One region of the Pseudomonas sp. 10S5 genome, then DNA from elsewhere that is predicted to be linked to it. Evidence: riboswitches for the same ligand, from Rfam matches in the RefSeq annotation. Region 1 holds a riboswitch; the other holds the start of a gene.
The links. A riboswitch is a leader RNA that binds a small molecule or an ion and turns the genes downstream of it on or off. The one in region 1 is predicted to bind fluoride.
Positions count from the first base shown of each region.

Region 2: another riboswitch for fluoride. It lies ahead of crcB (fluoride efflux transporter CrcB); the one in region 1 lies ahead of QN378_RS19845 (voltage-gated chloride channel family protein).

Region 1 is NZ_JASJVL010000021.1:9,960-14,153, forward strand. It holds gene QN378_RS19830 (hypothetical protein) at 1-143, opposite strand, end outside; gene QN378_RS19835 (hypothetical protein) at 204-485, opposite strand; gene QN378_RS19840 (hypothetical protein) at 507-872, opposite strand; gene QN378_RS19845 (voltage-gated chloride channel family protein) at 869-2,197, opposite strand; fluoride riboswitch at 2,280-2,348, opposite strand; gene ppa (inorganic diphosphatase) at 2,457-2,987, opposite strand; gene QN378_RS19855 (DUF190 domain-containing protein) at 3,007-3,348, opposite strand; gene crcB (fluoride efflux transporter CrcB) at 3,361-3,744, opposite strand; fluoride riboswitch at 3,886-3,947, opposite strand; gene QN378_RS19865 (DNA-binding protein) at 4,110-4,194, opposite strand, start outside.
Region 2 is NZ_JASJVL010000010.1:17,924-22,117, forward strand. It holds gene QN378_RS12565 (DUF2817 domain-containing protein) at 1-288, shown strand, start outside; gene ampC (class C beta-lactamase) at 311-1,474, shown strand; partial or broken gene QN378_RS12575 (DUF190 domain-containing protein) at 1,508-1,831, opposite strand; gene crcB (fluoride efflux transporter CrcB) at 1,843-2,226, opposite strand; fluoride riboswitch at 2,363-2,423, opposite strand; gene QN378_RS12585 (hypothetical protein) at 2,508-2,816, opposite strand; gene QN378_RS12590 (sigma-70 family RNA polymerase sigma factor) at 2,829-3,383, opposite strand.

The DNA of each region.
Region 1 (4,194 bases):
AAGCCTCGACGAGGTATCAGGCGGCGGGCCAGAAGACTCATGGCGATGCTAGCAATGAATAATCCTACGAGTCCTAGAAATGACGCGGTGCATAGCCACCCCACTAGAGAGCCAAAGGTGAGACTAGTCACGTAGATTTTCATGACCAGTCTCCGCTCAGATCAAACGCCCAAGCTTTTTGTAATGACGAACGTAGGACCATGTTATTCAAGATCGCCGCCCGCCAATTCGGTACCAGAAACACACGCCAGGGCATCACCTTTGACATTGGCTCTGCACGTATCCTCACTGAGCATCTGAGTCAAAACCAATGTCCCTTCCACAGAGTTGAGGTTGTACCAGCCAACCTTGACAATGTGTGGGCCTGCTCCCGCCAACCACAGCATGGCAAGCGACCACAGTGTAAGACCCGCCAAAAGCCGCGCATTCTCATGAAGCCAATCAGTCACAGTGGGGTCGGGGTGAAGGTAGCGAACGGTTAACATGGCATATCTCCTGATTTTACTTTATGGCTGCCCAAGCGGTAATTCGCACAGCAACAGCACTGCACGTACCTTTCGCAGTTCTTCTGCATGCTCATGCATGAAGGCGCGCAGCCGATCTTCTGTATCTAGCAACTCTAGGCACTGTGGATGGCGCATGGAGTTCACTTCGGGATGATGGAGCGACAACCGTTGCCCAGGAAGGTAACCAGCAGTGATATGGCGCAACATGGCCTGTTCGATATTGGCACCTCGGGCGATGGTCAGCAGGTGCTGTGCTAGCGCAGGCGCACTGAGGTAGTGCCAGAATCGCGTGACCTTTGCACGGCTCGCAGCAGGGAAGTACAGGTGCAGCGCGGTAATATGGTTTTTCGATGCTTTTATAGTCATTGTGCTTCGTCCAGGCCGGTGATTTCTTGTTCGGTTTTTGGAGGATTGTTCTTACGGAACTGCTTGATATCCGCTAGACGTAACTCTTCCGGCAGCGTGCGACGGTGCTTGCTGTGACCTAGTCGCTGTGCGTGGTAGATGCCGGTATGTCCGGAGAAGAGATAGCTCGCAATGCATGCGATAGCGGCGAGAGGGCCGATTTCAGGACCGAAGAGTTCCATAGCCATGACAATGGTCGCCAATGGCGTGTTAGCAGCCCCCGCGAACACCGCTACAAAACCAATACCCGCCAGCATTGGAAATGGCAGATGTAATAGCGGAGCCAAGGCATTCCCGAGCGTTGCGCCAATGTAGAAGAGAGGGGTCACTTCGCCGCCCTTGAAGCCAGTACCCAGTGACGTAACGGTAAACGCCAGCTTGCCGAGGAAGTCCCAGGGAGCCATGGGCACTTCGAAGGACTGAACAATGCTTGGAATGCCCAGACCAATGTATTGGTAGGCATCAAGCGCCCATACAGCAGTTGCAATGACGACTCCGCCGGCAAAAGGACGCAAAGGTGGGTAGCTGATCCAGCGTTTAACAAAAGCACTGAGCTTTTGCGTAGCAGTTGCGAATATCAGGCCGGTAAGCCCGAAGATAATACCGGCAGCCACCACCGCCATTACGCTCCAGAATGCTACCGGCACAACCTCGCCAATCACATAATGGGTGTGCTGCACTCGCCAAGCTTGACCTACCTGGTCCGCCACGATGGCGGCAACCACACACGGGAACAATGCGTCGTAACGCATCCGCCCAATCGCAAGCACCTCCAGTCCAAAGAGCGCACCCGCCAACGGAGTTCCAAACACCGAAGCGAAGCCAGCGCTGATGCCCGCCATCAGAATTATCCGGCGATCTTCCCGGCGCATACGGAATAGGTGCGTGAGCTGGTCTGCAAGCGCACCGCCCATCTGGACCGCTGTCCCCTCACGGCCGACGGAAGCACCGAACAAATGGGAAACCACCGTGCCACCCAATATCAGTGGCACCATGCGCAGAGGCACGACTTTCTTCGGGTCGTGGATTTCATCGATGATCAGATTGTTGCCAGCATCGACGGTTTTACCCATCAGGTGATACACGAGGCCGACGGCGAAACCTGCTATGGGAAGCAGCCAAATCGCCCAGCGATGGGTCTCGCGCCAGTTAGTCGCATGATCCAAAGCAAACAGAAAGAAAGCAGAAGCGGTACCAGCAAGGAAGGCAACAATACCCGCAAGGACAAGCCATTTGCCAATATAGGGCAGGAGTTCAAGTTGTTCAGGACGTCGGAATCGAGACATTTGGTCAGCCACACGAAAAAGTTGGGCCTGACCAAAACAAGGAATGTGAACGCGAACGCCTACAGACCTGGTCTATGATCAGGTGTCTGTAGGCATCATCAGCTGCGGCCGGCGCAGCGGTTCATGGAGGAATGCCATCTCCAGTGCGGCGGATCATACCCAGTAACAATTTCAAAGTAAAATGGCTTTGTTACCCAATCATTTCACCTCTGGTTGCCCTCGCAGATAGCATAAGCAGCCTCCAGCGGCATCAGGTGCGCTATTTCGGCACATAGGCTGCCACCGACTTGCGGATTTCTTCTCGCGCTTCATCAGCGCTGCCCCAACGGCCCATCTTCACCCACTTACCCGGCTCCAGAGCTTTGTAGTTTTCGAAAAAGTGCTGAATCTGAGCCAGCAGCAATGCAGGTAAATCACTGCACTCCTTCACGTCGCGATACAGAGAGCTGAGCTTGTCGTGGGGGACAGCAATGACCTTTGCGTCAGGACCGGCTTCATCGGTCATGTACATCACGCCAACCGGACGACTGCGAATTACCACGCCTGGAGACACGGGGTAAGGGGCGATCACCAGCACGTCCAGCGGATCACCATCCTCACTGAGCGTGTTTGGAATAAAGCCATAATTGGCGGGATAAAACATCGGGGTGCTAAGAAAACGGTCGACAAAAATCTGTCCGCTGGGCTTATCCACCTCATATTTGATTGGTGAGTGGTTCGCAGGAATCTCGATGACGGTAAAAAAGTCATCAGGAATCCCTTTGCCCGCTGGAATGTCGGCATAGCTCATATTCACATCTCCACTGTCTTCAAGGTAACTTGTTGGACTTGTCAGCCTTTTTGCCGATGGTGCCAATCTCAATAGGCGCTTTTATGTAGAACAAGGAAATGTCTTCTGCATTCAGGCGCTCGAACAAGCGAATGCATTCTTCATCGGTAATGGCCAAACGAATTTCGGTGGGTTGATCGGCCAGCTCAAAGAAGTGAGCTGAGTGAAGATGACCTGTATGCCCAAAGCCTTCAATGGCGGTTGAAAGTGTGGCCCCACGCAGCCCCATCTGTTTTGCCAAGTCGACGATCCAGTCGCCAAGCATTTTTCCATGATAGCGACGATTCTGCTGAGTGAAGAAAATCACCAGGAAGCCTTTCATGATCAATCTCCTTTAGCGTGTGCTAAACAGTTGAAATGAGACTAGCCCAGCGGCCGTCATCGCCAATGAGCCTATGATATGGAGCGATATGGCTCCAATTGCCCAGATACCCCGGCCTTCTTGAATCAACTCGACGGTTTCTGCTGAGAACGTAGAAAAAGTGGTGAGACCGCCGCAAAAGCCGGTGATGATCAGCAGCCGCCATTCGGGGCTGAGCGACGGTGTTGCAGCCAGAAAAGCGATGGCGAGACCAATGATGTAGCCCCCGATCATGTTGGCGATCAGGGTTCCCGGTGGAACAGTTGGAAACAGAGCGTTGAGCTTGATACCCAGCAGCCAACGTAACCAAGCCCCGAGTGATGCACCAATGGCTATGACCAATAATGATTTCAGCATAGCTACCAGCCTCCTCGTAGTGTGGATAGGCGAGAAGTTGCTGACAAAAGGATGAGCAGGCAAGGGACGAGCGGAGAATGAAGAATCACGATGCTGTCCTTAATGGAAGGACAGGAGACATACCTACGCACCCTGTCCAGGGTTCACGTAGGCATCATCAGCACGAAGGCGGTTAGAGGAGGAATGCCATCTCCTTTAATCATCCTATAGCAGGGTCGCTAGAAGTTACAAGGTACTAAAGGACTTGAACTGACGTGCTTAACCATCAGCACTTAATTTTCGAAAAAACGCCATGCAATGTCGCGAAACTCGTGGGTAACGCCATAGCAATCAAAGCTGTCAGCAACATGTTCCAATGGCCATGTTCAGGGCTGGCCACCCTTGGCCCTGAACTCCGAAAGTTGACTGGCGAGCACCGCATTGTCTTGCAGGAGGAATTGCTTCTCTGTA
Region 2 (4,194 bases), on a different contig from region 1:
GCAACCGGTTACACCTCGCAAGCCTTGATCGATGCGTTACCACAGGTTCGTTTGATGCCCTTCGTCATCGAATGTGGCACCTATCCGGGCAACGCTGTTCATCGCCATCTGCGCGACGATCAATGGTTGCATCTGCACGGCAATCCGCTTGATAGCGTGGGGCGGGAAATCAAGCTCGGTCTGTTGGAACAGTTTTACCCGTCGGATAAGGACTGGCATGAACTTGTTTGGGTCAGGACTCGGCAGATATGGGAGCGTGGGTTGCTGAAATTGAGCGTGATTAAATAACCACGAAGCAAGGATCATTGGAATGCGCTTTATTGGAAAGCTTCTTACTCTTTGTCTGTTATCAAGCAGCTGCCTCTTTTTCGGTAACGTTGCTGTGGCGAATGCCGAACCGCGCAACATCGATGCCGTTGTGCAAGATGCCGCTCACTCCGTCATGAGTCATTACAACGTCGCGGGCTTAGCCATCGCGATCACCGTGGATGGCAAGCCGCGTTTCTACAGCTACGGAGTGGCCTCCAGAGAAACGCAGCAGCCGGTCAACAACGGCACGCTGTTCGAGATAGGCTCGGTCAGCAAGACCTTCACGGCGACCCTGGCGACCTACGCCCAAGCCAGCGGCAAGCTACTGCTCACTGATCGCCCAAGCGCCTATGTGCCTGAACTCAAGGGCAGCCCGTTCGACAACGTGACACTGATCAATCTGGCGACCCACACGGCTGGCGGCTTCCCATTGCAGTTTCCTGATGACATACGGAACGCCACGCAGATGATGGCGTACTTCAAGGCATGGCAACCGACGTTTGCCCCCGGCACCTACAGAACCTATGCCAACCCAAGCGTCGGAATGCTCGGAATGACTGCCGCCAAGAGCATGGGAATGCCTTTCGACCAAGCCTTGGAGCATCGGCTGTTTCCCGAACTCGGCATGCCCAACAGCTTCATCACCCTTCCGGCGAACAAGTTGGCCGCCTACGCTCAAGGCTACGACAAGAACGACAAGCCCGTCAGACTCAGTCTTGGCGTGCTCGGCGCCGAAGCCTACGGGGTGAAAACGACTTCCAAAGACTTGATTCGGTTCGTCGAAGCCAACATGGGCCTCACAGACACGAGTCCATTGCTCAAGCGCGCGATGGCCGACACCCACACCGGTTACTTTCAGTTGAGGGCCATGACGCAGGACCTGATCTGGGAGCAATACCGCTATCCAGTCTCACTGGACGCATTATTGGAAGGCAACTCGAACAAGATGGCGTACGAGAGCAACGCCGTCACAGCCTTAAATCCGCCTCTGCCACCGCAGCAATCTGTCTGGATAAACAAGACCGGATCAACCAACGGATTTGGTGCGTATGTGGCGTTTGTGCCAGCGAAAAAGCTCGGCATCGTGATGCTCGCGAACAAGAACTTTCCCAATGAAGCCCGGGTTCGTCTGGCTTACCGCATCCTGACTGAACTTCAACCCTGACGGTAATTAGATGGACTCGCCCACGCCGAGGCGTCAATGCGCCACGGCTTTACCGATAAAGCCCAGTTCAATGGGCATCTTGATATAAACAAGGCGACGTCTTCGATGGCCAAACGCTCAAATAGCCGCTGGTCTTCCTCGTCAGTCATTGCCAGCCGTATTTCCATCGGTTGATCGGCCAGCCCGAAAAAGTGAGCTGAATGGCTCTTGCCTGTGTGCCCAAATCCCTCGATGCCAGACACCCTTGTTGCGCCGCACAGACCCAGTTCTTTTGTCAGGTTGACAATCCATTCCCTGAGCATTTCCCCTCATGGCGATGGTTTGCGGGGTGTAGAAAATCACTTGAAAGCCATTCATGAGGCCTTCCTTCAGCGTCCGCTGATGAATTGAAAGGTCAGCAATCCTAGTGCGGTCATCGCAAGGGAGCCGAGTACATGCACTGCGATCGAACTGAGCGCCCAGAGCAGGCGCCCTTGTTGAATCAAAATCATGGTCTCGGCCGAAAAAGTAGAAAACGTGGTCAGACCACCGCAGAAACCGGTGATGACCAGCAGTCTCCACTCGGCGCTAAGGGTCGGTGTTGCCGCAAAGAATGCCACCGCCAGACCGATGATGTAGCCACCGACCATGTTGGCGACCACCGTACCGGGGGGAAGCGTCGGAAACACCGAGTTGAGCTTCATGCCTAATTGCCAGCGCATCAACGCGCCTACGGACGCTCCGAAAGCGATGGCGAAAATTGACTTCAGCATAGGCGTAACGCTCCCGACCATCGGAGAGCAGGCTGATGCCAAGGGGGCGAGGTTTTATCGAAGGGGTGCTGATAGGTCGTATTCAAGGGCCTGTTCTCATAAGGAACAAGGCGCACACCTACGCGCCTTGTTCAGGATTCACGTAGGCATCATCAGCACAAGGCGGTTAGAGGAGGAATGCCATCTCCTGCGTGCATCCTATAGCACGGCGGGGAAATGTATCAAGGTATTAGCCGGAAGCCCTCCCGGCTTTGTTGCTGGCACTCGATGATCCGTCGCGATTAACCCTCGGAACGCTTGTGTCGCCCGGAGAACATGGTCTGTTTGAACTGCTCGCGTTCTTCGGCCGTCATCGCTTCCCATTTGCGCCAGTCCCGACGACCGTGCCAGCCACCGCGCCCACGGAATCCGCCAAACAGGATCCGGCTAAGCAACAGCAACCCTAACGCATGCCCATAGTCGATCACTCGCCCGCCTGTGAATAACTCTGGAATCACCCAGTTCCACAGCGCCATGACCACCCAGCCCAGCACGGCCACCGCCACGATCCCCAACAGCACCCGTGCCGCAATTCTCAGTCGATATTTCATGTGTGCTCTCCGTTACGTATCAAGTTCGTCATAAACCGTTTGTAGCCGACTGCGCAAATGCAAGACTGCATAGCGCTTTCGTGCCAATAAAGTGTTCACCGCAACGCCGCTTTGCGCCGCTATTTCCTTGAAGCTGTTACCCGCGATTTCATGGGCAATAAACACCTCGCGCTGATTCTCCGGCAGTTCGTCCAACGCATCCTGCAGCGCGTTAAGTACGGCTGAGCGGGCGAAAATAGCGTCCGGCCCGGCGTCCATCGACGGCAGCGCGAGGTCTAGCCGATACACCTCATCGTCATCGTCGGTGCTTTCGTTCATCCCGCTGATGGGTTGTTCTTTCTTCTTGCGAAACCGGTCAATGATCCGATTTCGCGCTACCCGGAAAAGCCATGCACTGGCCTGCTCAATCGTTGCCGGAAGGCGATAGGCTTGAACGAATTCATAAAACACGTCCTGCAAAATGTCTTCGGCCTCAGTCGAGTCACGTACCCTGCGCCGAATGAAATTCCCCAGCTTGGTGCGTTCGCGCAAGACAGTCGCGGTGATGTCGCTGTTTCGGTCTGTCATCAAGTTCCGGCTGTGCGAGGGGTCCATGGAGATGAAGACGTTTTAACGGCAGAAATATTGTGTGGGGTGATGTTTTTATTTTGTGTGGATGCTGGCCATTAGGTGGCTCACGAAGCTTAGCGCCCGCGTCGGTATGCCAGCCTCAAAAGGACGCGTCGCGGCTGGCTGCGCACGTTATCAACGTGAATCCGATGTGCGACGACTTGATGGAATGAGGCAAGTCGCTATGCTTTATCAGGTTCGCATCCCTAAGATTTTCCGTCCCCTCTCCCATGCGGGTGGGGATGCTGGGGGCTATAAGGCTATAAAAGGAGAGATGCCCAGACACAAGAAAGCCCGCACTAGGCGGGCTTCTTGAGGTGGTTTATAGACTGCTGTAGACATCTGTAAACCGGTACTTGGTGGTACACAGTCATTTGAGCTGGGTCGTTAAGTTACTGTATTTAAAGAGTTTTGTTCTGTGTGTGTTTTATAGGGATACACCAGGGGATACACGGCGCTCGCTGCTGGTGGCTGTTTCGTCATCACAATGCTCTCAACGCCGTCCTGGTAATCCCCACCACCTTCCAGATGAGCGGTACTCCGCTGGCGTCTCGATTGTGGCGGTTTCACCACAATAGCTCGCTGGTACCGATGACTTCCTCTGAATAGTGGAAGGCGTAGTGGACGAACTCATATGGATTGCGACCTAAATTAATCCAATGCTTTTGGATGATTAGCCTACACTGGCTTGTGAGCGCCGGGCCAGATTTACCTCAGGCAAGCTCATCAAGTCGTAAATAATTACGGCTTCCTTATCACCTGAGGCGAG